4 regions of the Cellulosimicrobium sp. GQ32 genome follow, and region 2 is predicted to be linked to each of the others. Evidence: riboswitches for the same ligand, from Rfam matches in the RefSeq annotation. Region 2 holds a riboswitch; each other region holds the start of a gene.
What was found. A riboswitch is a leader RNA that binds a small molecule or an ion and turns the genes downstream of it on or off. The one in region 2 is predicted to bind thiamine pyrophosphate.

Region 1 (7,413 bases), on a different contig from region 2:
CGAGGTGCCGCTCTGGGAGGCCGACCCCGACGAGTGGTGGGCGATCGTCGAGACCAACGTGCGCGGCCCGTTCCTCCTCGCGCGCGCCGTGGTGCCGGGGATGCTCGCGCGCGGCGGGGGCCGCGTCGTCGACCTCAACAGCGGCGCGGGCTCGCACGACATGGACGGCGCGAGCGCGTACAACGCGAGCAAGACGGCGCTGCTCCGGCTGGGGGCGAACCTCCACCGCTCCGGCCACGCGCGTGGGCTGCGCACGTTCGAGGTCTCGCCCGGCGTGGTGCAGACCGACATGACCGCGTCGATGGCCATGCACGAGGGCCGCACCGAGTGGACCCCGGTCGAGCGCACGGTCGAGATGGTCGTCGCGATCGCCCGGGGCGAGCTCGACGCGTTCTCGGGCGCGTTCGTCCGCGTGACGCACGACTCTCCGGAGTCCCTGCGGGCCGCGGCGGACGAGGCCGCGCGCCGCGGGGACTCGTTGCCGGGCCCCGACGCGCGCCGGCTGCGCGTGACCCGCTGGGGCGCGGACGACCCGATGCCGGGAGAGCTCCCGGCCCGCTGACCTCTGGGCGACCGGTCGTGGCACGCTCCGCGGCGTCGCGCACCGGACGCGTCGCAGGCCCGTCGCACTCCGGACCCGCAGCGCCGCCCGACCTCACCGGTCGGGCGGCGCTCGCGCGTCCTGGGGGTGACTTGCGGAGCCGTGGACCGCGGGCACGAGGAGGAGATCACCCGGCATCTAGTTGAAGCTTCACTCAGTCATCGGGGATGCTGTCCTGGACACCTGACCAGTACCGGGCGGACACCGACGTCGCGGCTCGACGACGCCCGGGAGCGACGTATGACGACCGCACGCCCTGTCCGACAGTGGAACGGCCTGACCGTCCCCGAGGCCGGCACCTACGCCCTCGACGAGGCGCACAAGCGCATCGGGTTCACCGGGATGCACATGATGGTGTCGCCCGTGCGGGGGAGTTCACCCGGGCGCGCGCGACGATCCTGGTCGGTGCGGACCCGTGCGCGTCGGCCGTCTCCGCGACCATCGAGACCGCGAGCCTCACGACGCACCACGAGGAGCGCGACGCGCACCTGCGCAGCCCCGACTTCCTCGACGTGGACGCGTACCCGACGATCGAGTTCCGCAGCACCTCGGTCGACTGGCAGGGCGAGCAGCAGGACCAGATCCTCGCGTGGGCGCGACTGCGGAACCGCTCGCCCGAGCGCGCGGAGCTCGCGCCGGAGCGCGTGCAGCCCCGGGCCGCGCAGTCGGGGCGGTTCCTCGTCCACGGGCTGCTCACCGTCCGGGGCGTCACCCACCGGACCGTCCTCTCGATGCAGTACGGGGGCGCGCGCCGCGACCCGTACGGCCGGGACATCTTCGGCTTCCACGCCGCGGGCGAGATCGACCGGGAGAGCTTCGGCCTCGTCTGGAACGTGCTCCTCGAGACCGGCGGGTTCCTCGTGGGCAAGAAGATCGGCCTCGAGATCGCGGGCGAGGCGATCCACCAGGGCTGACGTCCCGTCCGTCAGGGTGCGTCGAGCACGACCGCCGCACGGTCGACCCAGACGTGCCACACGCCGCGCACGGGGTGGACGTGCTCGAACGCGACGCGGTCGCCGTCGTCGTGCGTCAGGACGCCGGCCAGCACGACGCGGCGCCCGCGGCGGTCGACGGTCGACCAGCGGGCGGGGACCGGAGGGCGCAGCGGCGTCGCGGAGGAGCCCGGCACGGGGCGGCGGGAAGGTCGGTGGTGCGGCATACCCAGGAGGACGCGGTCGCGCACGCGTTCTCGCGCGCGAGACCGGGTGAAACCCTCGGGCGCGCAGGACGTAGCATGGCGCGCGACACGGGGTGCCCCGCCGAGGGCTGAGATGAGACCCGTCGAACCTGCTCTGGCTCGTACCAGCGAAGGGATGTCCGGCGATGACGCTCGCCCTGCCCCAGCACGACCCCGCTCCCCGGCGCGACAGCGCCCCCCGGCCCGAGGCCGGCCGCACGCCCGGTCCGGACGTCGACACCGGCGCCCGGCCCTCGCGGCCGCGCGTCCTGTCGATCGCCGGGACGGACCCGACCGGGGGGGCGGGCATCCAGGCGGACCTCAAGTCCTTCGCCGCCCACGGCGCCTACGGCATGGCCGTCACGACGGCGCTCGTCGCGCAGAACACGCACGGCGTGCGGTCCGTGCACGTTCCCGGCCCCGCGTTCCTGCGCGCGCAGCTCGACGCGGTGTCCGACGACGTCGAGATCGACGCCGTGAAGATCGGCATGGTCGCCGACGAGGCGAACGCGCGCGAGATCGGGGCATGGCTCGACGCTCTCGCCGCGGCCCGGTCCGACGCCGGGGTCCCGCGGCCCTGGGTGGTGCTCGACCCCGTCATGGTCGCCACGTCGGGGCACCGACTGCTCGACCCGGGTGCGGAGCAGGCCGTGCGCGACCTCGCGGCCCGGGCCGACGTCGTGACGCCCAACTTGCCCGAGCTCGCCGTCCTCGCGGGACGCGACGTCGCGACGACGTGGGACGACGCGCTGGCGCAGGCCGCGTCCTACGCGACGGCGAGCGGCGCCGTCGTGCTGCTCAAGGGCGGCCACCTCACCGGCGCGACGTCGCCGGACGCCCTCGTCGTGCCGTCTGCTCCGTCGGCGGACGGGGTGCCGACCGTCACGACGTTCGACGCGGAGCGCGTGGACACGCCCCACACGCACGGCACCGGGTGCTCGCTCTCCGCGGCGCTCGCTGCCCTGCGGCCCCAGCGCGAGAGCTGGGAGGACGCGGCGCGCGAGGGCAAGGAGTGGCTCACCGGTGCGCTGCGTGGCGGCGCGGCGCTGCGCGTCGGGACGGGCCGGGGCCCGGTCGACCACCTGCACGCCTCGTCGCCCGTCGTGCCGCGCTGACGCTCGGACGGCGCGCGAGCAGCGGTCACGTCGGTCAGGCGCGCGTCACGTCCTCCTCGGCCGTCGCGTAGACGCACTCGTAGCCCGGTGGGACCCAGCGCCACCGCGCGTCGACGTCACGGATCGCGACGCCGTCGGGGCGGTCGGCGACGCACGCGTCCGCCTGCTGGCGCAGCCCGACCGTCACCCAGTACACGGCGAGCGCCGCGGCGAGCAGGACGGCGAGGACCGTCACGGCGCGGCGCAGGGCGGGGGAGGGTCCGCCGTCGGACCCGTCCTCCTCGCCGGGCCTCGCGGGCACCCAGTCCCAGCTCACGCGGTGTCGGGGACGAGCAGGACCTTGCCCGTGGTCGCGCGGCCCTCCAGCGCCCGGTGGGCGTCCGCGGCGTCGGCGAGCGGGAACGTGGCGCCGACGCGCACGTGCAGCGTGCCGCCCGCGACCGCGCCGAGCACCTCGGTCGCGCGCTCGACGAGCTCGGCGCGCGTCGCGGTGTGGTCGGCGAGCTTGGGCCGCGTGAGGAAGAGCGACCCGCCCGCGTTGAGGCGCTGCGGGTCGAACGGCGGGACCTGCCCGGACGAGCCGCCGTAGAGCACGAGCGTGCCCCGGCGGTGCAGCGATGCGAGCGACGCGTCGAACGTGTCCTTGCCGACCGAGTCGTACACCGCCGCGACGCCCTCGCCGCCCGTGAGCCCGCGCACGACCTCGGGCAGCTCGGCGGTGAGGTCGGCGAACGCCGTGTACTGGATCGCGTGCTCGGCGCCCGCGCCGCGGGACAGCTCCGCCTTCTCGGGCGTCGAGACCGTGGAGATCACGTGCGCGCCCCGCGCCACGAGCATCTGTGTCAGGAGCAGCCCGACGCCGCCCGCGCCCGCGTGCACGAGCACACGGTCGCCCGGGCGCACGGGGTACGACGACGTGCACAGGTAGTGCGCCGTGAGTCCCTGGAGCGCGACGGCGGTCGCGTCCTCGAGCGACACGGCGTCGGGGACGTGCAGCGCCTGCGCCGCGTCCACGAGGACGAGGTCCGCGTACGACCCGGGCGCCTCGGTCCACACGACGCGGTCGCCGACGGCGAAGCCCTCGACGCCCTCGCCCAGCCCGGCGACGATGCCCGCCCCCTCGCTCCCCACGACGTGCGGGTACTCCATCGCGTACACGCCGGAGCGCTTGTACGTGTCGATGAAGTTCACGCCCGCCACGGCGGACCGGACGAGCAGCTTTCCGGGACCCGGCGAGGGGTCAGGCAGCTCGGTGTAGTCGAGGACCTCGGGGCCGCCCGCCGCGCGGGCCACGATCGCGTGCATGGCCCCAGCCTAGGGTCGTGCGGGTGCCGAGGCCGCGGCCTGGGCCGCTCCGGTGCCGGACGCCGTCCCGACGGCGGCAGCGTCCTCACCGACGATGCGGGGCGGACGCGCGTGCCCGGCCGTCGCGTGCCAGCGCCCGAACCGGCGCTCGACGTGCACCGGGTGGCCGAAGCAACGCGTGACGTGCTCGGTGACGAGCACGTCCTGCGCGGCACCCGCGACGACGACGCGGCCGCGCGCGAGCAGGAGCGCGTGGCTCGTCGTGGTCGGCAGCTCTTCCAGGTGGTGCGTCACCAGCACCGAGGCGACGTGCGGCCGGGTCGCGCGCACGGCGTCGAGCGTCTCGAGGAGCTGCTCGCGCGCGGCGACGTCGAGCCCGGTGGACGGTTCGTCGAGCAGCAGGAGGGCGGGGTCGGGCAGGAGGGCGCGCGCCACGAGCGCCCGCCCCCGCTCGCCCTGGGAGAGGGTCGGCCAGGGGTCGTGCGCGCGGTGCGCGAGACCGAGGTCGGCGACGAGGCCGCGCGCGAGGGTGACCTCGTCCGGGGTCGGCTGCCAGCGCGGGCGCCAGTCGACGGTCCCCGTGAGGCCGGTCAGGGTCACCTCGAGCACGGTCAGCGGCGAGCGCAGGTCGTGACGTGGGTCGACGTGGCCGATCCGGCGGTGCAACGTCTGGACGTCCACGCGGCCCAGGCGCTCGTCGAGCACGTGGACCGTGCCCCGGGTCGGGTGCCGGCGCGCCCCGCAGAGCCCGAGGATAGTGCTCTTGCCCGCGCCGTTCGGGCCGAGCAGCGCCCAGTGCTCGCCCGCCCGGACGACGAGGTCGACGCCGTCGAGGATCGCCCGCCCCTCCCGCACCAGGTCGACGCCGCGCAGGGACAGGACCTCGGCGCTCACCGGTCACCACCCGTCGCGCCGGGCTCGCGCCCAGCGACTTTCGCGTGGACGGCCGCGAGGTGCTCGCGCGCCGCCACGGACGCACGCACGGCGTCGCGGTCGCGCACCGCGTGGAGGATCGCCTCGTGCGCGTCCTGGTCGTGCCGGTGCGCCTCGCCCGCGCGGTCGAGGTCGACCATCGCGACCATCGCGCGACGCAGGCGCGGTACGAAGGTCGCGAACAGCTCGCCGAGCACGGCGTTGTGCGCGGCGGCGACGACCGACCGGTGGAAGACGAGATCCGCGTCCACGTACTCGGCGGACGACGACGTCGGCGGGACCTGCCCGCGACGTGAGAGCGCGGTCGTCATCGCGCGGAGGTCGGCGGGAGTACGGCGCACGGCGGCGAGGCCCGCGGCCTCGGCCTCGAGCGCGGCGCGCACCTCCAGCACGTCGACGATCTCCCCGCGGCGCAGCACCTCGTCCCAGTCGTCCGCGGTGTCGGTCGACACGACGTACACGCCCGACCCCTGCCGGCTGTCGAGCACGCCGCGACCCGCGAGGTGGCGGATCGCCTCACGGACGGTGGAGCGCCCGACGCCGAGCTCGGTCGCGAGCGCCTGCTCGCCGGGCAGCCGGTGGTCGAGGGGCCAGACGCCGGAGCGCACGCGGTCGAGCAGGAGCTCGGCCGCCTGGTCCGCCAGGGGGCGCCGGTGCAGCGCGGTCATGGGAAACCTCTCAGGTTGTCTGAGGACTTGATCGGCGCTAGCGTACCCGGCATGTCCTGGACGGCGCTCCTCCTTCGGCGCCACGGCGGGTCTGACCGGACCGGCTCCCCGCCGTGGGGAACCGTCGCGCGCCGGTCGCCCACCGCCCCGTGCTCACGGGGCGCGACCCGAAGGACAGGCCGACCATGACCGCCCCCGACACCGCCGCGTGCACCCCCGACGTCTCGACCGAGACCTCGACCGTTCCCTGGACCGACGCCTCGACCGACCTCCCGACCGACGGGGGCGAGGCCGGGCCCTCCTGGAACCGTCAGCGCCCCTCGCGCATGCCCTCGTTCCGGTACGCCGACGTCCACGCCCGGGTCGACGTGCCGGAGCTGCCCGACCGCCGGTGGCCCTCGCGCCGCCTCACCCAGGCGCCGCTGTGGGTCCCCGTCGACCTGCGCGACGGCAACCAGGCGCTCGCGGAGCCGATGGACCCCGCGCGCAAGCGCCGCTTCTTCGAGCTGCTCGTCGCCATGGGCTACACCGAGATCGAGGTGGGCTACCCGTCGGCGTCGCAGACCGACTTCGACTTCGTGCGCCTGCTCGCCGAGACCGACCTCGCGCCCGAGCACGTCACGGTCGTCGTGTTCACCGCGGCGCGGTCGGACCTCATGGCACGCACGTTCGAGGCCGTTCGTGGGCTGCGCAACCCCGTCGTCGTCCACGTGTACACCGCGACAGCGCCCGTCTGGCGCGACGTCGTCCTCGGCCGCGACCGCGAGGACCTCGCGCGCCTCGTCACCGACGCCGGGGCCGACGTGCTGCGCCACGCCGGCGACGACCCGCGCGTCCGCTTCGAGTTCTCGCCCGAGGTGTTCAACCTCACCGAGCCCGACTACGTGCTCGACGTGTGCGACCGCATGACGACGCTCTGGGACGCGACGCCCGAGCGCCCCGTGATCCTCAACCTCCCCGCGACGGTCGAGGTCGCCACGCCCAACGTCTACGCCGACCAGATCGAGTACATGGACCGCCACCTCGCGCGGCGCGATGCCGTCATCCTCTCCGTGCACCCGCACAACGACCGCGGGACCGGCGTCGCGTGCGCCGAGCTCGCCGTCCTCGCCGGGGCGCAGCGCGTCGAGGGGTGCCTCTTCGGCAACGGCGAGCGCACCGGGAACGTCGACCTCGTGACCCTGGGCCTCAACCTGCACGCCCAGGGCGTCGACCCGATGGTCGACTTCTCCGACCTCGACGGGATCCGCGACGTCGTCGTCGCGTGCAACCGGATCGACGTGCATCCGCGCCACCCCTACGTGGGTGAGCTGGTCCACACCGCCTACTCCGGCACGCACCAGGACGCGATCCGCAAGGGCATGGAGCGCCACCGGGCCGACGCCGCGGCGTCGGGCCTCGACCCCGCGGTGGCGCCGTGGCGCGTGCCCTACCTGCCGGTCGACCCCGCCGACCTCGGGCGGTCGTACGAGGCCCTCGTCCGCGTGAACAGCCAGTCCGGCAAGGGCGGCGTCGCGTACGTGCTGCACTCCGTCCACGGCCTCGACCTGCCCCGCGGCCTCCAGGTCGACCTCGCGCGCCGCGTCCAGGAGCACGCCGACGCCACCGGCGCCG
Region 2 (7,413 bases):
ACGCGCCGGGCGCCGTCGCCGCCGAGAGCGCCGAGGACTCCGCCCTCGACCTCGTCGCGCTCTTCGGCCCGCCCGCGGAGTACGCCGCCGAGCTGCGCGCCGCCGCGGGGCTCCCGCCCGCCGCCGCGCCGGGCGGTGCGCGCCGCCCCCGCATCGGGCTGCGCGGGCGGCTGCTCGTGCTCGGCGGGATCTTCTCGTCCGGGTGGCGCTCGCTGTGGCGGCCCGTGACGTCGACGCCCCAGTGGGCCTCGGTCATGGAGTTCCTGCGGGCCCTGACGCCCGCGTGGTGGATCCTGCGCGGCTGGGTCGCCGCGACGCTGCTGCTCTGGATGTTCGGCGGGTACCAGATCGCGATGCTGCCCCCGGACCTGTCGGCACGGGTCGTCGTGCTCGCGGCCGTCGTCGTGAGCGTGCAGTGGGGGAGGGGCCGGTGGCTGCCCACGACGTGGCTGCCGAAGGTCGTGCGCCCGCTGTCCGTCGCAGCGGCGGTCGTCGCGGCACCCCTCGTCCTGCGCGCCGCGGCAGCCGGGGCGTCCTCCTCCGGCGCGGGCTGGGAGAGCGGGTACCAGCAGGGCGTGGCCGACGCGCGCGTCGGGGTGAACCAGGTCGCGTACGACGGCGGAGGGCCCGGCGGTGACGGCGTGTGGGTCGACGGGATGCAGGTGTCCAACCTGTTCGTGTACGACGCGGCCGGCGACCCGCTGCGCGACGTCCAGGTCTTCGACGACCGCGGCCGGCCGGTGCGCACGGTGACGGAGGAAGGCGCCTACGGGGTCTGGGCCGTCCCGGACGTCGAGGGGTCGTGGTTCTTCCAGCCGACGCTCTCGACGGACGGCCGCGAGCGCTGGAACGTCTACCCCCTGCGCGCGGTCGCCGAGGAGGACGTCGAGTACGCCGACGGCGACGGGCGGCCCGTCCCGGCGACGGGGACGCGCACGCGCGAGATGCCGTGGCCGTTCCTCAAGGCGCCCACCGCGGTGCCCTCGAGCGCGGGCTCGGGCGAGGCGGCGTCGGGCACGGACGAGCCGGGCACCGGCGACGCCGGCGACCAGGGCGGCGCCGCGCCGTCGGGCGACACGACGGACCCGGCCGAGGGCACGGCCCCCGAGCCCGGCCCCACCCCGCCCGCGGGCGGCACGCAGCCGCAGCCCAGCGCGCCGACGCCCGTCGTCGGCGCGATCGGCTGACCGCGGGACCGTCGAACCCGGGATCGCTCCCCAGCCGCGTGTCGTCGTGGGGAGCGACCCGGGGGCCGGTGCCGTCCGCACCGCGCGGAATGTCGCGTCTGCCCCGTGCGCGGGGCGAGCGTGGGGCGCGTCACGCCCGTCTGGCGGACGCTCCGGCTCGCCTGTGCCGCAACCGGTAATACTCTGGAACCATGCCTCAGAATGACCTGACCTCGGTCAGCCGTGCCCAGACCGCTTCGCCGCGGCCCCGCAAGGTGCCCCGCGTCGTCGTCCTCGGCGGCGGCTCCGTGGGTCTGTACGCCGCGCGCCGACTGCGCAAGAAGCTCGGTCGCCGCGAGGCGGCGATCGTCGTCGTCGACCCGCGCCCGTACATGACGTACGCGCCCTTCCTCCCCGAGGCGGCCGCGGGCTCGATCGACGGTCGCGACGTCGTCGCGCCGCACCGCCGTGCGCTCAAGGGCGTCGACGTGCTCCAGGGCAAGGTCGTCGCGATCGACCACGGCGCGCGCCGCGTGACGATCCACCCGGAGGAGGGCGACGACTACTCGGTCACGTACGACCACCTGATCGTCGGCCTCGGCTCGGTGTCGCGCACGCTCCCCATCCCCGGGCTCGCGGAGAACGCGATCGGCTTCAAGAACGTGGAGGAGGCCATCGCGGTCCGCAACCACGTGCTCAACCGCATGGACGTCGCGTCGTCCACCTGGGACGAGCAGCTGCGCCGTCGCATGCTGACGTTCACGTTCGTCGGCGGCGGGTTCGCGGGCGTCGAGGCGATCGCCGAGATCGAGGACATGGCGCGCTACGCGACCCGCAACTACGCGACGATCGAGGAGAAGGACCTCCGCTTCGTCATGATCGAGGGCGCCGGGCGCATCCTGCCCGAGCTCAGCGAGCCCATGGCGGGCTACGCGCTCGAGGAGCTGAAGAAGCGCGGCATCGAGTTCCACCTCAACACGTTCCTGTCGTCGTGCGTGGACGGTCACGTCGTGACGTCCACGGGCGTGGAGTTCGACTCCGACACGATCGTGTGGACCGCGGGCGTCAAGGCGAACCCGGTCATCAAGGAGGCCTCGGACCTCCCCGTGGACAAGATGGGCCGCGTCACGGTGCTCCCGACGCTCCAGGTCGCGGACGCCGACGGCAACGTCGTCCCGAACGCGTGGGCCGCGGGCGACTGCGCCGCCGTCCCGGACGTGCTGAACCCGGGCAAGTTCTGCCCGCCGAACGCGCAGCACGCGATCCGCGAGGCCACGCGCCTGGCCGACAACCTCGCGCTCGAGCTGCACAGCGAGAAGCCGGTCGAGTACCGCCACAAGAGCGTCGGTACCGTCGCGTCCCTCGGCCTGTACAAGGGCGTCGCGGAGCTGTTCGGCGTGTTCAAGCTGCGCGGCGTGCTCGCGTGGCTCATGCACCGCAGCTACCACGTCATGGCGATGCCCACGGGCAACCGCAAGATCCGCATCTTCATCGGCTGGATCGGGCAGTTCCTCCTCGGCCGCGAGCTCGTGTCGCTCGGCTCCCTGCACGACCCGCGCGCGGAGTTCCGCGCCGCGTCGGTGCCGCCCAAGAAGGACGGCGAGCCGGTCAAGCAGACCGCGCAGGGCTCGGCGGCCGCGGCGGAGTCCGGCACGGGCACCGTCGACGCCGACGACCGGACGCCGGCGGCCCAGGCGTCCTGACACCCGTCCGCACCCGCCGGGGTACCCGGCACCTGCCCGACGACGAGGGGCGAGCCGCGCGTACGGCTCGCCCCTCGCGGCGTCCTCGTCCTGGTCGGGTCGAGCGCCGACGGCCCGGTGAGAGCCGCGGTCGCGGTAGATTCGGCGCGCGCCCCCATGGCCCAACTGGCAGAGGCGGCCGGCTTAAACCCGGCGTGTTCCGGGTTCGAGTCCCGGTGGGGGCACCCAGGTCACGAGAGCCCGGTCGGGCCGTCCGGCTCGGGCGGCGGCGCGGCCTCCTGGCCGAGGACCACGACGGTGCCGTCCGGGTCCTGCACGCGCGCGACGCGCTCCCCCCACGGCTGGTCCGTGGGTGGTTCGAGCACCGGCACGCCTGCGGCGGCGAGGTGCTCGACCGCGCGGTCGCAGTCGTCGACGTACACCCACAGCACGATCCGCGTGTCCGCGGGAGGCGGCTCGCCCTGGCCCAGGCCGAGCGGAGACCCGCCCACGCGCAGGCTCACGTAGACGGGCGGCCCGTCGTCCGGGAACGCGTACTCGACGGTCCCGCGCAGCAGGTCGCGGTAGAAGTCGAGCGACCGCTCGAGGTCGGCCACGGTGAGGATCGGGAAGAGGCTGCGGAACATCGGCGTCGCTCCTCGGTGCGCACGGCGGGTGTGCTCCCATCGTGCGCGCGCGACGCCCGGCCCGCGCCCTGTGCCGCCCGCCCGGCGGGGCGTGACCCGGGGTGTCAGGTCGCTGCTCGCCCGACGACGTCGTCGAGGAACGCCCGGACGTCGGCGAGCTCGCGCGCGTCGATGCCGTGGGCGAGGCCGGGGTAGACGCGCTCGACGAGCGTCGAGCGGCCCGGCAGCCACGCGGCGGTGCGGTCGATCGCGTGCGGCGCGATGACCCGGTCGTCGGCGCCGCGGCCCCAGAAGACGGGCGGGCGCGACGCGGCGAGCGCGGCGTCGGCGGGCTGCTCCGCCGCCTGGACGAACCCGCCGAGGACGACGGTCGCCGCCACGCGCTCGGGGCGCGTGCGCAGGAGCTGGGTGGCCATGAGCCCGCCCTGGGAGAACCCGACGGGGACGACCGGCCGCTCGGGGCCGAGCTCGGCGTCGACCCAGTCCCAGACGGCCTCGGTCGCGCGCGCGACGGGCTCGGGGTCGGGGTCGCCCGGCGTGACGATCGGGAACCACGCGAAGCCGCCGTGGGGGAGGGCGAGCGGGGCGCGCAGCGAGACCCAGGGCGCACCGAGGTGCGGGCCGAGGCCGGCGAGGTCCTGCTCGTGGGAGCCGAACCCGTGCAGCAGGACGACGACGGCGCCCGCCGCGGTCGGGCTCGCAGGGTCCGCGTCGGACCGGACCGCGGCGAGCGAGGCGGAGGCGCTCATCGCGCCAGCAGCTCGTCGGTGGTCGTGCCGGGCACGGCCAGCGTGACGCGCGTGCCCCACGGGTCGTGCACGACGACGGAGCGGCCGTCGTCGGCGTGCTGCAACCTGCGGGCGCGCAGGCGGGCGACGAGCGCGTCGAGGTCGTCGCGGCCGGGCACGGTGATCGCCACGTCCCCGAGACCGAGGCTCGCGGCGCGCGGCCCGGCGCCGGCGCTGTTCCAGACGTTCATCGCGACGTGGTGGTGGTACCCGCCGGCGGACGCGAACAGGGCGCCGCTGTACTCGGTGACCGTGGCCTCGAACCCGACGGCGTCGACGTAGAAGTTGTGAGCGGTCGCGATGTCTCCGACCTGGAGATGGACGTGCCCCACGCGCCCGGCCAGCGAGGGCCCGGCGTCGAACGTCTCCTGGTCGAGGTGCGTGCGCAGGTACGCGTTCGGGTCCAGGAACTCCGTCGCCATGCGGATCTGCCCCCGCTCCCGCACCCACGTCTCGCGCGGCCGGTCGGTGTACAGCTCGACGCCGTTGCCCTCGGGGTCGGTGAAGTAGAACGCCTCGCTGACGAGGTGGTCGCTCGACCCGACGAAAGATCCGCGGCGGTCCTGCGCCGCGCGGTAGACGGTCGCGGCGAGGCTGGCGGCGTCGTCGAACAGGAACGCGGTGTGGAACAGTCCGGCCTGGCGCCGGTCGACGGCGGGCAGCCCGGGCGTGTGCACGAGGCGCAGCATGGGTGTCGTGCCGCGGCCGAGCACGCGGTGCACCTCGGTGCCGCGCGAGCGCTCCTCGAGGGGAGCGAGCGCGAACGCGCCCGTGTAGTAGGACGTCATCTGCTCGAGGTCGCCGACGCGCAGCGTGACGGCGTCCATGCTCGTGGACGGGGACAGGAGGCGGTCGCTCGGCGCGCCCGGGGTGCTCGTGGTCATGTCTGCTCCAACTTGTTGTCGCTACAACTATATTCCCACACTCCGCCGGATGCTCCCGACGCGAACGGTGCTTCCTTGCTAGGGTCGCGACGAACCACGCGGGGCGTCCCGCCCGGGCAGCCGGGCCGAGGGACTGAGACGAGCGGTACGGCCGCCCGGACCCGTCGAACCTGATCTCGCTAGCACGAGCGGAGGAACGTGGGCATGACGACGCCTGCTGCCATCACCCTGAACCCTGTCCTCGCGGACGACCCGACCGTGCTCGTCCGGAGGGGGGAGAGCGGCTTCACCGCCGACCTCGCCCGCCGGTACGCGCACCTCTTCGACGAGTTCTACGACCACCCGTTCCTCGCCGGCCTGCGTGACGGGACGGTCGAGCCGGCCGCGGTGCGGCACTACGTCGGTCAGGACCACCAGTACCTCACCGCCTACCTGCGCTGCTACGGCCTCGGCATGGCGCTCGCGCCCGACCGGTCGTGGGCCGCCTACTTCCACGAGAAGGCCGGGTTCCTGCTCGACGACGAGTCGCACGCCCACCACGCGATGTGCGACTTCCTCGGTGTGACCTACGAGGAGGCACAGACGAACCGTCTCGCCCCGAGCGCGCAGGCCTACGTCGACCACATGCTCGCCGCGGGCCGCGACTCGCTCGGCGTGCTGCTCGCCGCGCTCCTGCCGTGCCCGTGGACCTACATCTGGTCGGCGCGGCGGTTCTGGCGCGCAGAGCGGGAGGCGACGCCCGGCGCGATCGGGGCCGACCACCCCCTCGCGGGCTGGTGGGAGTTCTACGCCGCCGAGCGCACCGAGGGCGTCCTGGCCGACCTCCGGGCACGCCTCGACGCGCTCGCCGCCGACGCCGGCGAGGCGGAGCGCGCGCGCATGGAGCGCGCGTTCGAGCTGAGCTGCCGGCACGAGATCCGGTTCTGGCAGATGGCGTGGTCGATCGAGCGGTGGTGACGCCCCTCCCGGGCCGGTGAGCGCCCGACGTCGGGCCTTACGCCAGCAGCAGATCCCCGCCCGGGTGCCTCGGCACCCGGGCGGGAGCGCGGGTAGCGTGACCGCATGGACGCGACGAGCGCGGCGCCGGGCCCGGCGCCGATCGCAGTGCCGAGCAGAGCGACGGCGAGCCCCCGGTCCCGGGAGGGCGGGCGGGCGGAGCCGCTGCTGCGCCACGTCATCGGCGGGATCCTCCGGCGGGCGCGGCTCGCGCAGGGTCGCACGCTCGTCGACGTCGCGGCCTCCGCGCGCGTCTCGACCGCGTACCTGTCCGAGGTGGAGCGCGGCCGCAAGGAGGCGTCCTCCGAGGTGCTGGCGGCCGTCTGCGGCGCGCTCGGCCTGCGCCTCGTCGACCTCGTGGCCCGCACGGGTGAGGAGCTGCGCCCCGTCGCCCCGGTGCGCGTGCTCTCCTCCGTCCGGGATCGCGGCGCGCTCTCCGCGCCGCGGCACCCCGCCCCCGCCGGCGAGCCCGTGCGCGACCTCCCGGTCGCACGCACCACGACCGCGACCGCCACGCTCGCGGTGCGCCCTATCGCGCGCACCGACGACGTCCTGCTCCTCGCGGCCTGAGCCCCGCGGGACTCCGCGGGCCGAGAGCACCCGACGGGTACCTGGTCGGCACCGCGTGTCGTGCCCCGGTGCGGCGGCAGGCGCGCGGCTACCGTCGAGGGATGACGGAGCCGCAGACCGCGCACGGCACGGCAGAGCAGACCGCCCCGGCTCTCCAGGAGCTCGTCGACGACGCCGCGTTCCTCTCGCACGAGCACCAGCTCCACCTCGCCGACCACCACGGTGACGACGCATGGAGCGCCGAGATGGCGGAGGGCACGTTCACCTTCACCACCGCCACCGGTGGGACGACGACGTGCCGGCTCCAGTTCCTCGGCACGGCCGCGCCGGGCCCCGGGAGCTGGATGTGGGCGTGGAACAACGTCAACGGCTTCCCCGACGACGTGCTGCGCGCCGCCGAGAAGACCCGCGAGACCGGGCTGCGCGAGGCGACGGAGGCCGAGCTGCCGCTCACCGACGACCTCCCGTACCGCCTCGCGCTCGCGGCCAAGGCCGTCACCGGCTCCTGGACCCACTACAGCGCCCCCGTCGGCAGCGGGACGCGTGCGTGGTTCCTCCTCGACGCCGCCGGCCTCGCGCTGCCCGCGCCGAGCGTGCCGCGCGTCGTGCGGGTGCTGAGCGAGGGCCTGCTGTCCGTCACGGTCGTCGACCACCGCCGCGCGGTCGCGTCCTACGCGGCC
Region 3 (7,413 bases), on a different contig from region 2:
CTCGCCCGCGTCCAGGTCCAGGTACTCGTGCGTGGGCCGCGCGAAGCAGTTGTGGCTCACGACCCCCGCCGCGACGAAGTCGCGCGTGCCGGTCGTGATGTCGACGAGCTCGGTCCCCTCCCCCGGCCCGTCGAGGGCTTCCAGCGAGTCGACGCGCAGTGCGTCGCCGCCCGTGACGTCGCGCCCCTCGAGCGCCGCCCCCTCCTGAGCGAGCGCCGCGGCGCCCGGGCCGACGAGCACGTCGCCGAGAGCGAGGTGGGCGCGGCGGCCCGCGCCGCCGACGACGTGGCGCCAGCCGCGCTCCGTCAGGAACCGATGGTCGCCGCTCGCGACGAGGCGCGTGCCGTCCGCGAGGGTCACGCGGTAGGCGCGCTTGCGGGTGGTCCAGCGATCGAGCACCCGCGTGCGCACGTACCGCCGGTACGCGCCGTGCGGCACGGTCCCCATGATCTCGTCGCCGACACGCAGCTCAGCGATCGGGCGCTGGCGGCCGTCGGCCAGGAGCACGGGGGTCGACGGGGCGAGGCAGTACGAGCACGCGTGGCTGCATCCCCGGTACGGGTTGACCGTCCAGCGGAACGGCATGCGCGACATCGCCGGGACCTTGGACAGCGCGCTCTTGGCGGTCACCTCGTGGAAGGTGATGCCTGCGAACTCTGGCGTGCGGACGCTGCGCACGAGGCCGACGCGCTCCAGCCCCGGGAGCGCGCCGTCGTCCGCACCGAGCGTCTGTCCGTCCCACCGCACGCACTGATTCGAACAGATGTTCGAATCCTTGTCAACGACGCAGCTCCCGGCGCAGCCACCAGCGGGCGATCCACGGGATCGCGGCCAGGGCGATCGCGGTCGTCAGGACGACGACGAGGTCGGTGGTCGAGGCCTCGCCCGCGGCGATGAGCGCACGGCCGAGGAGCCAGACGACGAGAGCCGACACACCGACGAAGACCCTGACGACGTACCCGAACCGCGGCGCCAGCCACCCGCGCGCCCGGGCGCCGAGGTCGGCGAGCGCCGTCCGCACGCGCGCCGTCGGTGCGGACGGGTCGGGCGGGCGAGGAACGACGTCGGGGTCGCGCGCCGGCAGGTTCACGACGACGTCGGCGCGGACGCGCGCGTCGATCGCCGTGGCGACCACGTCGCGCGTGAGCCCGGGGTGCAAGGTCGGTTCGACGGGGACGGTGAACCCGTCCGCCCCGGTGAGGAACCGCGCCCCGTCGGGACGGCACGTCATGACCTCGCACTCGTCGAACAGGACCGTCGACGCCCCCTGCGGGGTGACGAGGCTGACGCCCACGTCAGCCACCACCAGGAAGACCGGCGATCCCGCACGCGGGAACCTCCTGCCCACGAGCACGGCCTCGGACCAGGACGGGGCTGCGTCGAGACCTGCCCACTCGAGCGTCCTGGCGGGCACCTGGACCAGGGCGTCGGACCACACCTCGCGGGCCACGGCGCGCAGGTCGTCGACCGACAGCGCCTCGATCTCCGCCCGGCCGTGGTCCGGGTGCTCCAGCGGGCGGCCGTACAGGAGGCTCAACGCGTAGCCGGGCAGCATCTGCGCTGCCAGCTCCGGCGCGTCGAGCTCGCGCAGCATGCGCGAGCGCACGACGTCGAGCTCGTCCTGCTCGATCCGCCCCGCGCGCAGGCGCGCCAAGGTGTCCACGAACGCGCCGACGGCGGCGTCCTGCTGGTCGGGAAGCGTGTCGGCGTAGAGCGTGATCGTGGCGTGCTCGCCGTCGCGCGGCGTGTAGTCCGCGTCGGCGGTGTAGGAGTAGCCGCCGTCCTGGCGCAGGTCGCGGAAGAGCGCTCGGCCGGCGACCTGCGCGAACGCCGTCGCTGCCGCGGTGCGCGGCACGACCGCGTCGAGGACGATGGAGCCGTCCTGCCCGACGAACGACGCCGGGGTCGTCGGTAGCGCGGTCGTCGGCGCCGGGGTGGCGAACCGCGTACCCGCGGGCAGATCGATCGCGAGACCGGGAGGGACTCGGTCGTCGGTCAGGAAGAGCACGCAGTTGTCGCGCGTGAACCGCTCCCGGGCCCAGGCACGGACGTCCTCCGCGGTGACGCGCGCTGCGCCGAGCTCGTCGTACCCGGCGAGGCCGTATCCCCGCGCTCCGTAGCGCCAGACCCGCATCGCCCGCGCCGGGCCCCCGACCGGCCCGCGGCCTCGGTCCGTAGGATCCCCCTCTCGACCTCGAGCCGGTCGGTGGGCAGATCGCGCAGCGCGGAGCAGACCCCACCGAGGAATCGCACGACCTCGTCGGGAGTCCCCGTGACGTGGAACAGGGTGTACGTGTCGGCGGTGAGGCCGTTGGAGTGCACCTCGGTGAGGTTCTGGTCGAAGAGCGCAAGATGCTCGACGAGGTGGGTGATGCCCGAGGTCGCGAGCGTCTCGTCCGCCCGGCCGACCCGGAACACGAGCCCTGCCGTCACGTCTCCCCGGCGTGGGGCGAGCAGCACCGGCACGCCGTCGACCGTCGTCGACCCCACGAAGCCCGCGAGGTCGGTCAGGCCGGCCGCGTCGTTCCCGGGCGCCGACGGGCTCGTGCCGCTCGGTGCCGTGCTCATGCTTCTCCTTGTGTCTCGCTGCGGAACGCTGCCTCTCGGAAGCGCACGAGGTCACCCGCCGGGTCCTCGAGGTAGTCCCACGGTTCGGGGGGCACCCGCTCCCCCATCGCGCGGAAGTGCGGTGCGGCGGCGGCCGCGTGCCCGCCGAGCGAGTAGACGAGCGCGAAGGCTCCGTGAGCCTCGGCCCCCTGCACGCCGAGGGAGGCGTCCGGGTGCAGCACCGATCGTGCGGCGTGCTCTCGCAGCTCGTCCCGGACGGCCGCGGACGCGAGGTGCGCCCGGCCGGACCTGCTGTCGGAGTCGGCCCAGCGCTCGAGGTGCGCCGTCGCGACCAGGGCGCCCGCCGGGGAGCCGCTGGGGGAGCCGGCCGCGCACTCCCGTGCGAACGCGAAGGCGTCCTCCCACGTGCCGCCCCACTTGGGACACAGCTGCTGGAGCAGCTGCGCCTGTGCGGCGAAGACGTGCGGATGGTGAGCCGCGAGGCGGCGATACCGCCGCCGCGCCTCACCGTGCCCGAGCTCGAGCCCTCGCGCCGTGGCCAGCCGCGTGCTCCACGCCGGGGCGAGGTCGGGCCGCCGTGCGCACACGTCGACGAGCAGCCGCTCGGCGCGTCCGAGCATCGCGTGGAACTGCTCGAACTGGGCGGCAGAGACGTGCCGTGCACGGTCTCGCGTGCGGACCTCCCACCCCGCCCGCACGTAGCGGGCGGCGAGCAGGGTGACCAGCACGTCGTCCGGACGGTCCGCCACGCTGCGCTCCAGCCCTGACTCGATGCCGTCGAGTCGTGCCAGGTGCTCGACGACCGCCACCAGGTCGTCGACGCTGCCCACCCCGTGGAGCATGCATCGCAGGGCGTCCCAGTCCCCACGGCGCGCCGTCTCCCGGAACGGGGCCAGCACGGGGACCGCGTCGAAGGCGTCGACGATCGGCGGACCGAGGGTGGGGGCCCCGGCGGACGAGCTGGTCATGGCACCTTCTCCGGACACGGTGCGCGCTCCCACCCGGCACCCGACCTGGCGGCTCTCTCGCACGAGCGGACGCAGAGTAGCAGGCGCGGTGTTGCTGACGTCACACCGGGCCGCCGTGCTTGTCGACGCGCGGCCCAGGCCCTAGGGTCGCGGGTACACAGCCCCCGGGGAGCGCACGAGCGCTGAGAGTGCAGGCCGGACACCCGTCCCCCCTGCAGACCCGTGGAACCTGATCTGGTTCGTACCAGCGAAGGGAGCAGGGCCGACGTCACCGTCCCCTGCGCGCTCGTGCCCGCGCGCCCCGCGCGAGGCCGTGCGTGCGGACCGAGGCGGTGGCGCGCCGTCGTGCACCCCTCGCCCCGGGGGCCCGACGGAGGGAACCGCATGGCCGAGCCCCGCACCACCCCGCAGCAGACGACCCCGAGCGCCGCCCCCGGGGCGGCCGTCGGGACGACCGACGACCCGACCACCGGGACGGCGGTCCGCGCCCTCCCGGCGACGCCCCCGCGTGCCGCGCGCCGCCGAGGCCTGACCCTGCACGAGACGGTGCTGGTCGCCGTCCTCGGGGTCGTCTTCGGGTTCGTGTACTGGGCGTTCGTACAGCTCTGGGCCCCTCTGCAGCTCGCGATGGGCCCGCTCGCGGACCTCGCCGCGAACGTCCTCGCGGGCGCGTGGATCGTCGTCGGCCCGCTGACCACGTACATCGTGCGCAAGCCGGGGGTCGGCATCCTCGCCGAGACCCTGGCCGCGCTCGTCGAGGTCGTCTTCCTCGCCTCCCCCGCCGGGCCGCTCCTGCTCGTCGTGGGCCTGGTCCAGGGCCTCGGCGCCGAGCTGCCGTTCGCGCTCACGCGCTACCGCCGGTTCGGCTGGTGGGTGTTCGTCGCGTCCGGCGTGAGCGCCGCGCTCGTCACGTTCGCCTTCAACGCGGTGCGCTTCGGCTGGCTCGGACAGGACTACGCGATGCTCCGGCTGGGTGTCCAGGTCGTGTCGTGCGTCGTGCTGTGCGGCCTCGCGGCCCGCGTCCTCGGCGACGCGCTCGCCCGGACGGGTGCCCTCGACGCGTTCGCGATCGGCGCTGCCCACCGTGGCTGAGCGCGCCGCCCCCGACGCACCCGAGACCGCCTCTCCGGACGTCGCCCCGGGCGACGCCGTCACCGCCGAGGCCGTGACCGTGCACCTCGGGCACCACGGTGCCCTGGTGCTCGACGGCGTCGACGTCACCGTCCCGGCCGGGTCCAGCCTGCTGGTGCTCGGCCCGTCCGGGTGCGGCAAGTCGACCCTCCTGCGTGCGCTCGTCGGCGTCGTGCCGCACACGCTCCCGGGCACCGTCGCGGGCGGGCTCCGCGTGGCCGGCCTCGACCCGCGCGAGGTGCCGCCGCCCGTGCTCGCGGCCCGCGTGGGCCTCGTCCAGCAGCGGCCCGGCGACCAGCTCTGCCTGGCGCGCGTGGACGAGGAGCTGCGGTTCGCGCTCGAGAACCGCGGCGCCGACCCCCGCACCATGGACGACCGCGCGGTCGCCGCGCTCTCCGCGGTCGGCGCCGCGCACCTGCACGACCGCCCGACCCACGCCCTGTCGGGCGGCGAGGCGCAGCGCGTCGCGGTCGCCGCCGCGCTCGTCGCCGACCCGGAGCTCGTCGTCCTCGACGAGCCCACCGCGCTCCTGGACCCCGCTGCCGCCCACGAGGTCGGGGCGCTCGTCGCCGGCCTCGCCCGGGCACCCGGGCCCGACGGCGAGGGGTCGTCCCACGGGTCCCCTCACCGCTCCGTCGTGCTCGTCGAGCATCGCCTGGACGACCTGGGCGCGCTGCCCGACGCGACCCTGGCGCTCGGCCGCGACGGGCGGGTCGTCGCGCACGGCCCCACGCACCGCGTCCTGCGCGAGCACGCGCGCGACCTCGCCGACCTGGGGTGCTGGCTGCCGCTCGCCGTCCGCCTGGAGCAGGCGGGCGCCCCGGAGCCGCTCGGCTCGCCCGAGACCGACGACTGGCTGGTCGACCTCGTGCACGCCTCGCCGGTGCGCTCGACGACCACGGACCGCCCTCTGGACGCGGCCCCTGCGGCAACGCGCCCGGTCGTGCTCCGGGCGCGCGGGCTCGCCGTCCACCGAGGCGGCCTCGGCGCGGGACGCACCCGCCGGGGCGAGCACCCCGTCGTGCGCGACGTCGACCTCGACGTCCGCGCGGGCGAGGTGCTCGCCGTCGTCGGGCCCAACGGAGGCGGCAAGTCGACGCTCCTGCGCGGCCTGGCGGGGCTCGAGCGCACCACGGGCGAGGTCGCGACCGCGACGGGCGATCCCGTCGCGATGGTCTTCCAGGACCCCGAGCACCAGCTCGTCGCCCGCACCGTGCGCGAGGAGGTCGCCTGGTCGGCGCGCCTCGCCCGCCTCTCCGACGTCGCCGCGCGCGTCGAGGCGACCATCGCCGCGTTCGGGCTCGCGCACCTCGCCGACGCGAACCCGTACCGGCTCTCGGGCGGCGAGCAGCGGCGTCTGTCCCTCGCGACGGCGACCGTGCTCGACCCGCCGGTCCTCCTCGCCGACGAACCGACGTTCGGCCTGGACCGTGCCCAGGCCCACGCGGCCGCCCGCGTCCTGCGCGACCGCGCCGACGCGGGAGGCGCCGTGGTCCTCGTCTCGCACGACCTCTCGCTCGTCGCGGCGATCGCCGACCGGGTCGCCGTGGTCGTGGACGGCGCGCTCGCCACGGTCGCGGAGCCGCCCGCGGTCCTCGCCGACGACGCGCTGTGCGCGCTCGCGGGACTGCGCCGAACCCCGCTGCTCGACTGGTGGGCACGGACCGGTCGTGCGCGCGGCGTCGACCCGGGCGCGCTCGTACGCGCTCTCGACACCGCCTGCGACGCGGCGCGCGACGCCGTAGCGAGCACCGGAGGTCCGGGCGTACCGGAACCCGGGGCCCTCGTCCCCGCGGAGGTGGCCCCGTGACCGCGCTCCCTCCGTCCGTCCTCGAGCGCTGGAACCCGACGGTGAAGCTCGCCACCGTGCTCCTCCTGTCCACCGGCGCGCTGCTCGTCACCGACCCGGTCACCCCCGCGACCGCCTGGCTGCTGACGGTCGCGGCCCTGCTCGTGCTCGGCCGAGTGCCGGTGGGCACGCTCGCGCTGGCCCACGTCCCGTTCGGGGTCTTCGCGGCGAGCCTTCTCGTCGTCAACGTCGTGACCCGCCCGGGCGGCGACGACGTCGCGCTCGGGCCGCTCACCGTCGGCGCGGACGGCGTCACGATCGGTGCCGCGCTCGCCTTGCGCACGCTGTTCGTCGGGGCGCTGTCGCTCGTGCTCGTCCTCACGACCGACCCCGTGCGCCTCATGACGAGCCTCCACCAGCACGCTCGCCTCCCGGCGACCTGGACGTTCGCGGTGCTCGCCGCGCACCGGCTCCTCGTCGAGCTTCCCGACGCCTGGCACACGATCCGCTGCGCCCAGGCGGTGCGCGACCCCCGGCGACGTGGCGGCCGGCTCCCCCGATCCCCGCGGTCGCTGAGCGCGGCGGCCTTCGCCCTCCTCGTCGGAGCGGTGCGCCGGTCCGAGCGGCTGACGGTCGCGCTCGAGTCGCGCGGCCTGGGCGCCGGCCCTCGGTCGACGTCGCGCCCCGTGACCCTGGGCGCGCCCGACGTCGCCGCGGCGGGCGCGGTGCTCGCCCTCGCCGGGGCGCTCGTCGCGATCGGCGTCCTGGCGGGGTGGGTCACGGGGATCGGCGCGCTCACCGCCTGAGGCGAGCGCGTCGGGCGGGCCCGGACAGCCTCAGGCGCGCTCGACCACCGCTCCCTCGGCCGGGACCCCGATCTCGACCGTGCCCGTCCGGCCATGCCGCCCGTGCTCGCGGTAGGCGCGGAACGCGGGCGGCACGCCCCGCGCGACGTGG
Region 4 (7,413 bases), on a different contig from region 2:
GGCCCGGCGCCGACGAGGCTGAGCCCGGTCCCGCCTCCCTCGTGGGCGACCGCGGGCGAGAGACGGCGGGCCGAGACACGGCGAGGGGCCGTGGCACGTGTGCCACGGCCCCTCGCCGTGTCCGAGCGACGCCGCCCCTCGCGCTCTCCCCGGTGCGACCCGGCGGGAACGGGTCCTCGGCGTCCGGACGGACGGCCGGGACGATCAGGGGGTGGGCTCGTCACCCCGGCGCTCGGGCGGGGTGCCCGTGGGGCCGGTCGTGGGCGTCGTGGTGTCGGGCGACGCGGCCGGCGACGCCCCCGGGGCGGACGGGGTGCCCGTCCCCGCGGCGCCCGTCGGCTCGACCGGCGTCGCGGCCGCGCGGGCCTCGGCACCGGGCGTCGAGAGCGCGGACGTACGGCCCGGCGCCTCGACCGGGCGCGTGGGCTCGGGGCGGACCGGCGGCGCGGTCGGCGCGGGCTCCGCGTGCGAGGGCGCGGCGTGGCGTCCCGCGTCCGACAGGTCGCCCGACGACGTGTACGCGCCCGGCGTCTCGACCGCGACGCTGGGGCCGCCCGCGAGTCGCCGCAGCGCGATGCCGACGAGGATGAACAGGATGCCGAGCCCCATGACCAGGGCGCACACCCCGAACGCGACGACGGACGTGAACAGCGACGCCCGCAGGAACGACGCCGTCATGACGGTCTGCCGGGTCGGGTCGTCCTGGTCGAGCTCGGCGTACGTCTGGCCGCCGCTCGCCTCGAGCGCGTGCTTGTTGATGACCTCGGCCTGCGCGTACGCGGTGAGCGGCCCGTTGACGTGGCGGCCCGCCAGGAACGACGCGTCGTCCGAGACGGTGATCTCCTCGGCGGACAGCTGGTTCGCCACCACGATCCAGGTGCCGATGCCCGCGAGGAGGAGGACGATGCCGGCGATGATCGACACGAGGCCGATGCCCCGCGCCCCCTTGGCCGGTGTGACGGTGACGGTGCTCGACATGGCGCGTTCTCCCCTTCGTCAGGACCCACCTGCTGCCGCACCACGGTCCGCGACCCGCGGGCGCGGGTCCGCCGCAGGGCGGTCGAACCACCCATACGGGACCCACGCTAGCGACGACGACGACGGACCGCGCGGCGAACGCGCGCCTCAGCGCCATGCCCGGATGGGAGGATGCCGTCCGTGCGCATCACCCACCTGACGGACTGCTACCTTCCCCTGCTCGGCGGGATCGAGACCCAGGTCGCGCGCCTCGCGCAGCAGCAGGCGGCCGCCGGTCACGACGTCACGGTCGTCTGCACGACGCCTGCGCGCCCCGGCGCGCACGGCGTCACCACCGAGCAGGACGGGGAGGTCACCGTCCACCGCCTCGCCGCGCGCGTCCCGGGCGGCTACCCGGTCCACCCGCGCGCGCCGCACCACGTGGCGCGGATCCTGCGCGCGGACCGGCCCGACGTCGTGCATCTCCACATGGGCGTGCTCACGCCCTCGACCCAGGCGTCGCTGCGCACGGTCGTGCGCGCGGGGCTGCCCGCGGTGCTCACCGTGCACAGCGTCTGGGGTGGGGCGGAGAGGGCGTTCGCCGGGCTCGACCGCGTCGTGCGGTGGTCACGCTGGCCCGTGCTGTGGTCGGCGGTGAGCGAGCTGACGGCCGCTCCCCTGCGTCGCATCGTCGGCGACCACGGCGAGGTCGTGGTGCTGCACAACGGCCTCGATCTCGACGCGTGGCGCGTGCCACGCACCGAGCGCGCCGACCGCATGGAGGGCGCGGCCGTCCACGTCGTCGCGGCGACGCGGTTCGCGCCGCGCAAGCGCGTGCTGCCGCTCCTCGAGGTCGTGCGCGACGCCGTCGCGCGCCTCCCCGAGGGCGCGCTCCACGTGACGCTCGCCGGGGACGGCCCCGAGCTGGCCGACGCGCGGCGCTTCGTCGCGGAGCACGGGCTGGGGTCCGTCGTGTCGCTCCCCGGCCGCCTCGACGCGACGGGGCTCAAGCGGCTCTACGCGCGCGCCGACGTGTTCGCCGCGCCCGCCGTCGAGGAAGCGTTCGGGATCGCGGCGCTGGAGGGCCAGGCCGCCGGGCTCGCCGTCCTGACCCGCTCGCAGTCGGGCGTCGCGGAACGCCTCACGGACGGCGTCGACGCGCTCGTCGCGGACGACGACGCCGGGCTCACCGACGCGATCGTGCGCCTCGCGACCGAGGACGGTCTGCTCGACCGGATCGTCACGCACAACCGCGACGTGCCGTCGTCGGCGGGCTGGCCGCGCGTGCTCGCCGACGTGGAGCGGGCATACGGACGGGCCGCGACGATCGCCGTGGATCGTCGGGCCCGTCCGTCCCGCTAGGGGGTCACTCCCACTCGATGGTGCCCGGGGGCTTGCTCGTCACGTCGAGCACGACGCGGTTGACCTCGGAGACCTCGTTGGTGATGCGCGTCGAGATGACGGACAGCACGTCGTAGGGCAGGCGCGTCCAGTCCGCCGTCATCGCGTCCTCGGACGAGACGGGGCGCAGCACGATCGGGTGGCCGTAGGTGCGGCCGTCGCCCTGGACGCCGACCGAGCGCACGTCGGCGAGCAGCACGACGGGGCACTGCCAGATCTCGTTGTCGAGTCCCGCCTTGGTCAGCTCCTCGCGCGCGATCGCGTCGGCGGCGCGCAGCGTCTCCAGGCGGTCCGCCGTGACCTCGCCGACGATGCGGATGCCGAGGCCGGGACCGGGGAACGGCTGGCGGGCGACGATCTCCTCGGGCACGCCGAGCTCGCGGCCGACGGCGCGGACCTCGTCCTTGAACAGCGTGCGCAGCGGCTCGACGAGCGAGAACTGCAGGTCGTCGGGCAGGCCGCCGACGTTGTGGTGGCTCTTGATGTTCGCCGCGCCCTCGCCGCCGCCGGACTCGACGACGTCCGGGTACAGCGTGCCCTGGACGAGGAACTTGACCTCGGCCCCGTGCTCGCCCGCGTCCTCGACGATCTGGCGCGCGGAGTCCTCGAACACGCGAATGAACTCGCGGCCGATGATCTTGCGCTTGGTCTCAGGGTCGCTGTGCCCCGCGAGCGCGGTGAGGAACCGCTCCTTCTCGTCGCGGATCACGAGGTTGACGCCGGTCGCCGCGACGAAGTCGCGCTCGATCTGCTCGACCTCGCCCGCGCGCATGAGGCCGTGGTCCACGTGCACGCACGTGAGCTGGTCGCCCACCGCGCGCTGCACGAGCGCCGCCGCGACCGCGGAGTCGACGCCGCCGGAGAGCGCGCAGATGACGCGCGCGTCGCCGACCTGGGCGCGGATCGCCGCGACCTGGTCCGCGATGACGTTGCCGGGCGTCCAGTCCGGGGCCAGCCCCGCGCCGTCGTACAGGAAGTGCTCCAGCACGGTCTGGCCGTGCGCGGAGTGCTTGACCTCGGGGTGCCACTGCACGCCGTAGAGGCGGCGCGACGTGTCCTCGAACGCCGCGACGGGCGAGCCGGCCGACGTCGCGAGGACCTCGAAGCCCTCGGGCGCGCGGAGCACGGCGTCGCCGTGGCTCATCCACGTGGTCTGGTTCTGCGGCGTGCCGTCGAGCAGCACGCCCGCGGCGCACACCTCGACCTCGGTGCCGCCGTACTCGCGCAGGCCCGTCTGGGCGACCTCGCCACCGAGCGCCTTCGCCATGGCCTGGAAGCCGTAGCAGATGCCCATGACGGGCACGCCGGCGGCGAACAGCGCCGGGTCGACGAACGGGGCGCCGGTCGCGTACACCGACGACGGACCGCCGGAGAGGATGATCGCCACCGGGTCCTTCGCGAGCATCTGCTCGACCGTGAAGGTGTGCGGCACGATCTCGGAGTAGACCTTGGCCTCGCGCACACGGCGCGCGATGAGCTGCGCGTACTGGGCGCCGAAGTCGACGACGAGCACGGGGCGCGGGGTCGCGGCGACCTCGGCGGTGGTGGGGGTGTCGGGAGCGGTGGCGGGTGACGTCACCGCTCCAGGATAGTCGCCGCGCGGCGCGGTCCCGTCCCGCGTCTCAGGCGCCGGTGGGCTCGGCGGCGCGCTCGGCCGCTCGCTCGGCGACCCGCCCGCGCAGCACCCGGGCCGCGGCCTCCGGGTCCGGCGCCTGCGTGATCGCCCGCACCACGACGACGCGGTCCGCCCCGGCGTCGAGGACGGCGTCCAGCCGGTCCGCGTCGATCCCGCCGATGGCGAACCACGGGGTGGCAGGACGCGTCGCGGCGACGTCGCGCAGCAGGTCGAGCCCGACGGCGGCGCGGCCGGGCTTGGTCGGCGTCGCCCACAGGGGGCCGACGCAGAAGTAGTCGACGTCCGGGTCCGCCTCGGCGGCGGCGGCCTGGTCGGCCGAGTGCGTCGACCGGCCGAGCACGGGGCCGCCGCCGAGCAGGGCTCGCACCGCAGGGACGGGCAGGTCACGCTGCCCCATGTGCACCACGGGCGCCCCGGTCAGCCGTGCGACGTCGGCCCGGTCGTTGACGGCCCACAGCGCGCCGTGCTCCGTCGCGACCCGCGCGACGAGCTCCTGGAGCTCGAGCTCGCGCGCCGCGTCGAGCGTCTTGTCGCGGAGCTGGACCACGTCGACACCACCGGCGAGCGCCGCCCGGAGGAAGTCCTCGAGGTCGCCGCGCTCCTCGCGCGCGTCGGTGCACAGGTAGAGGCGCGCGTCGGCGAGGCGGGTGCGCGCGGCGTCCGGAGCCGGCAGCGCGTGGGTGGCGGGAGTGGCGAAGGTCTCGGGGCTCACCCGCCGGAGCCTAGCGTCGGCGTGCCCGGGGCAGGCGGTACTGTGGCCGACAGCACGGGAGCCCCGCACGGGGCTGAGAGGGCGTCGGAGCCGACCGTCGAACCTGATCTGGGTCATGCCAGCGAAGGGAGCGCGCATGCACACCCCTGTCCGTCCTGGGCCCCGCTCGCCGGGAGCCGGTCCTGCCCTGCCCGACGGCGCGCGCGACGTCGTCGTCGTGGGTGGCGGGATCGTGGGGCTCGCCGTGGCGTGGCGCGCCGCGCGTGCGGGGCTGACCGTCACGGTGCTCGACCCGTCGCCGGGCGACGGCGCGACGCACGCCGCCGCCGGGATGCTCGCCCCGGTCACCGAGGCCGACTTCGGCGAGGACGACGCGCTGCGCCTGCACCTCGCCGCCGCCGCGGCATGGCCCGGCTTCGCGGCCGACCTGCACGCCGCGACCGGTGCCGACGTCGGCCTGCGCACCGCGGGCACCCTCACGGTCGCGTACGACGGCGACGACCTCGCGCTGCTCCGGCGCCTCCTCGCCCTCCACGCCGCGCACGGCCTCGCGTCGCACGAGCTCACGGTGGCCGACGCGCGCCGACGCGAGCCCTACCTGGGCCCGAGGGTCGCGGGCGCGGCCTGGGCCCCGGCCGACCACGCGGTCGACCCGCGTGCGACGCACGCGGCGCTGCTCGGCGCGCTCGGCGGGCGCGCCGGGCCGAGGGCGCTCGCGGGCGCGGACAGCGGTGCCGAGATGCGCGCCGCCGTCGTGCGGGCGACCGCGACGCGGCTCGCGCTCGACCCCGCCGGGCGGGTCGTCGGGGTGCACGACGACGCGGGCCGGCTCCACGCGGCGGGCGCGGTCGTCGTCGCGGCGGGCTGGGAGTCCGGCGCGCTGCTCGCGGACGTGCCGGGCGTCGTCGTGCCGACACGGCCGGTCAAGGGGCAGACGCTGCGCCTCGACGCCGGACCGGACCTCGCGCTCGAGCACGTGGTGCGCGGGGTCGTGCAGGGGCGGCCGGTGTACGTCGTGCCGCGCGACCCCGTACCCGACGGACAGGGTCACGGCTGCGCGGGGCACCGCGAGGTCGTCGTCGGCGCGACGACCGAGGAGAACCCCGACGACCGGCGAGCGACCGCGGGCGGCGTCTTCGCCCTGCTGCGCGACGCGCGCGCCCTGCTGCCCGGGATCGACGAGGCCGCGCTCGTCGACGTGACGCCCCGGGCGCGCCCCGCGACCCCGGACAACCTGCCGCTCGTCGGCCCGACCGGCGTCCCGGGGCTGCACCTCGCGACCGGGCACGGGCGCAACGGCATCCTGCTCGCACCGCTCACCGCCGACGCGGTCGTCGCCGGCCTCACCGGCACCCCGCTCCCCGCCGACGTCGCCGCCGCCCTCTCCCCGACCCGCACCGACCGCTTCGCCGAACCCGGGGCTGTCCCCCGGTTCGCATCGGATCCGGGGAACGACCCCGGGTTCGGCGCCGGCCGGTCGGCCGACTTTTCCACCACGACACCGAGGTGATTCCCGTGATCGCACCCGCTCCGACCGCGCTCGTCAACGGCGAGCCGTACCCGCTCGACGCCCCCGTGCACCTCGAGCAGCTCGTCGCGGCGCTCGTGCCCGCGTACGTCGCCGACGGGACGCCGCAGGGTGTCGCCGTCGCGGTGGGCGACGCCGTGGTGCCGCGCGGCTCGTGGGCGACGACCGTCGTCGCGCCCGGCGACCGCATCGAGATCGTCACCGCCGTCCAGGGCGGCTGAGGAGGACCCGTGACCACGACCGACATCTCCCCCGCGCCCGCGAGCCGACCGTCCGACGGCGACGACCCGCTCGTCGTCGCCGGCACGACCATCGGGTCGCGCCTCGTCATGGGCACCGGCGGGGCGGCGAACCTGCTCACGCTCGAGGACGCGCTCGTCGCGTCGGGCACCGCCCTGACGACGGTCGCGATGCGACGCGTCGCCGTGCGCGCCGGCGGGGAAGCGAGCCCCGACTCGGGGATCTGGGCGCTGCTCGCGCGCCTCGGCATCCGCGCGCTGCCCAACACGGCCGGGTGCTTCTCGGTGCGCGAGGCCGTGCTCACCGCGCACCTCGCGCGCGAGGCGTGCGGCACCGAGTGGGTCAAGCTCGAGGTGATCGCCGACGACGTCACGCTCCTGCCTGACCCCGTCGGGCTCGTCGAGGCGGCGGAGCAGCTCGTGCGCGACGGGTTCGTCGTGCTGCCCTACACGAACGGCGACCCGATCCTCGCGCGCCGGCTCGAGGACGTCGGGTGCGCCGCCGTCATGCCCCTCGGTGCGCCGATCGGCACGGGCCTCGGCATCCTCAACCCGCGCAACATCGAGGCGATCGCCGCCGCGGCCCGGGTGCCCGTGATCCTCGACGCGGGGATCGGCACGGCGTCCGACGCCACGCAGGCGATGGAGCTCGGGTGCGACGGCGTCCTGCTCGCCACCGCCGTCACGCGCGCCGCCGACCCGGTCCGCATGGCGCACGCGATGCGCCTCGCGGTCGACTCGGGCCGCCTCGCCGCCGGCGCCGGCCGCATCCCCCGCCGCGAGGGCGCCCTCGCGAGCTCGTCCCCGCAAGGCCGCCTCGACCTCGCCCTCTGACCACGAGGGGCAACCCTGGTAGACCGAGGCAGAACCCCGGTCGCGCGAGGTAGAACCCTGGTCACGCGAGGTAGAACCCTGGTCACGCGAGGTAGAACCCTGGTCA

Region 1: linked by a shared signal. The riboswitch ahead of thiD (bifunctional hydroxymethylpyrimidine kinase/phosphomethylpyrimidine kinase) and the one ahead of AC6CH9_RS15565 (TenA family protein) in region 2 are both predicted to bind thiamine pyrophosphate.
Region 3: linked by a shared signal. The riboswitch ahead of AC6CH9_RS05395 (ECF transporter S component) and the one ahead of AC6CH9_RS15565 (TenA family protein) in region 2 are both predicted to bind thiamine pyrophosphate.
Region 4: linked by a shared signal. The riboswitch ahead of thiO (glycine oxidase ThiO) and the one ahead of AC6CH9_RS15565 (TenA family protein) in region 2 are both predicted to bind thiamine pyrophosphate.

Annotation. Positions count from the first base shown of each region.
Region 1 is NZ_JCAXEP010000007.1:225,211-232,623, forward strand. It holds gene AC6CH9_RS13630 (SDR family oxidoreductase) at 1-562, shown strand, start outside; gene AC6CH9_RS13635 (YceI family protein) at 769-1,515, shown strand; gene AC6CH9_RS13640 (hypothetical protein) at 1,527-1,730, opposite strand; TPP riboswitch at 1,839-1,932, shown strand; gene thiD (bifunctional hydroxymethylpyrimidine kinase/phosphomethylpyrimidine kinase) at 1,925-2,893, shown strand; gene AC6CH9_RS13650 (hypothetical protein) at 2,928-3,194, opposite strand; gene AC6CH9_RS13655 (quinone oxidoreductase family protein) at 3,206-4,198, opposite strand; gene AC6CH9_RS13660 (ABC transporter ATP-binding protein) at 4,208-5,092, opposite strand; gene AC6CH9_RS13665 (FadR/GntR family transcriptional regulator) at 5,089-5,799, opposite strand; gene AC6CH9_RS13670 (2-isopropylmalate synthase) at 5,985-7,413, shown strand, end outside.
Region 2 is NZ_JCAXEP010000009.1:202,245-209,657, forward strand. It holds gene AC6CH9_RS15535 (hypothetical protein) at 1-1,187, shown strand, start outside; gene AC6CH9_RS15540 (NAD(P)/FAD-dependent oxidoreductase) at 1,379-2,869, shown strand; tRNA gene AC6CH9_RS15545 (tRNA-Leu) at 3,020-3,093, shown strand; gene AC6CH9_RS15550 (VOC family protein) at 3,100-3,495, opposite strand; gene AC6CH9_RS15555 (alpha/beta hydrolase) at 3,600-4,244, opposite strand; gene AC6CH9_RS15560 (VOC family protein) at 4,241-5,167, opposite strand; TPP riboswitch at 5,257-5,381, shown strand; gene AC6CH9_RS15565 (TenA family protein) at 5,372-6,124, shown strand; gene AC6CH9_RS15570 (helix-turn-helix domain-containing protein) at 6,230-6,733, shown strand; gene AC6CH9_RS15575 (DUF6882 domain-containing protein) at 6,835-7,413, shown strand, end outside.
Region 3 is NZ_JCAXEP010000002.1:365,181-372,593, forward strand. It holds gene AC6CH9_RS05375 (Rv2578c family radical SAM protein) at 1-747, opposite strand, end outside; gene AC6CH9_RS05380 (hypothetical protein) at 779-2,008, opposite strand; gene AC6CH9_RS05385 (hypothetical protein) at 1,996-2,568, opposite strand; gene AC6CH9_RS05390 (hypothetical protein) at 2,565-3,536, opposite strand; TPP riboswitch at 3,692-3,811, shown strand; gene AC6CH9_RS05395 (ECF transporter S component) at 3,921-4,628, shown strand; gene AC6CH9_RS05400 (ABC transporter ATP-binding protein) at 4,621-6,477, shown strand; gene AC6CH9_RS05405 (energy-coupling factor transporter transmembrane component T family protein) at 6,474-7,262, shown strand; gene AC6CH9_RS05410 (peptidoglycan DD-metalloendopeptidase family protein) at 7,293-7,413, opposite strand, start outside.
Region 4 is NZ_JCAXEP010000003.1:308,343-315,755, forward strand. It holds gene AC6CH9_RS07455 (hypothetical protein) at 1-22, shown strand, start outside; gene AC6CH9_RS07460 (hypothetical protein) at 205-978, opposite strand; gene AC6CH9_RS07465 (glycosyltransferase family 4 protein) at 1,159-2,319, shown strand; gene guaA (glutamine-hydrolyzing GMP synthase) at 2,324-3,937, opposite strand; gene thiE (thiamine phosphate synthase) at 3,981-4,706, opposite strand; TPP riboswitch at 4,759-4,838, shown strand; gene thiO (glycine oxidase ThiO) at 4,843-6,216, shown strand; gene thiS (sulfur carrier protein ThiS) at 6,222-6,455, shown strand; gene AC6CH9_RS07490 (thiazole synthase) at 6,465-7,307, shown strand.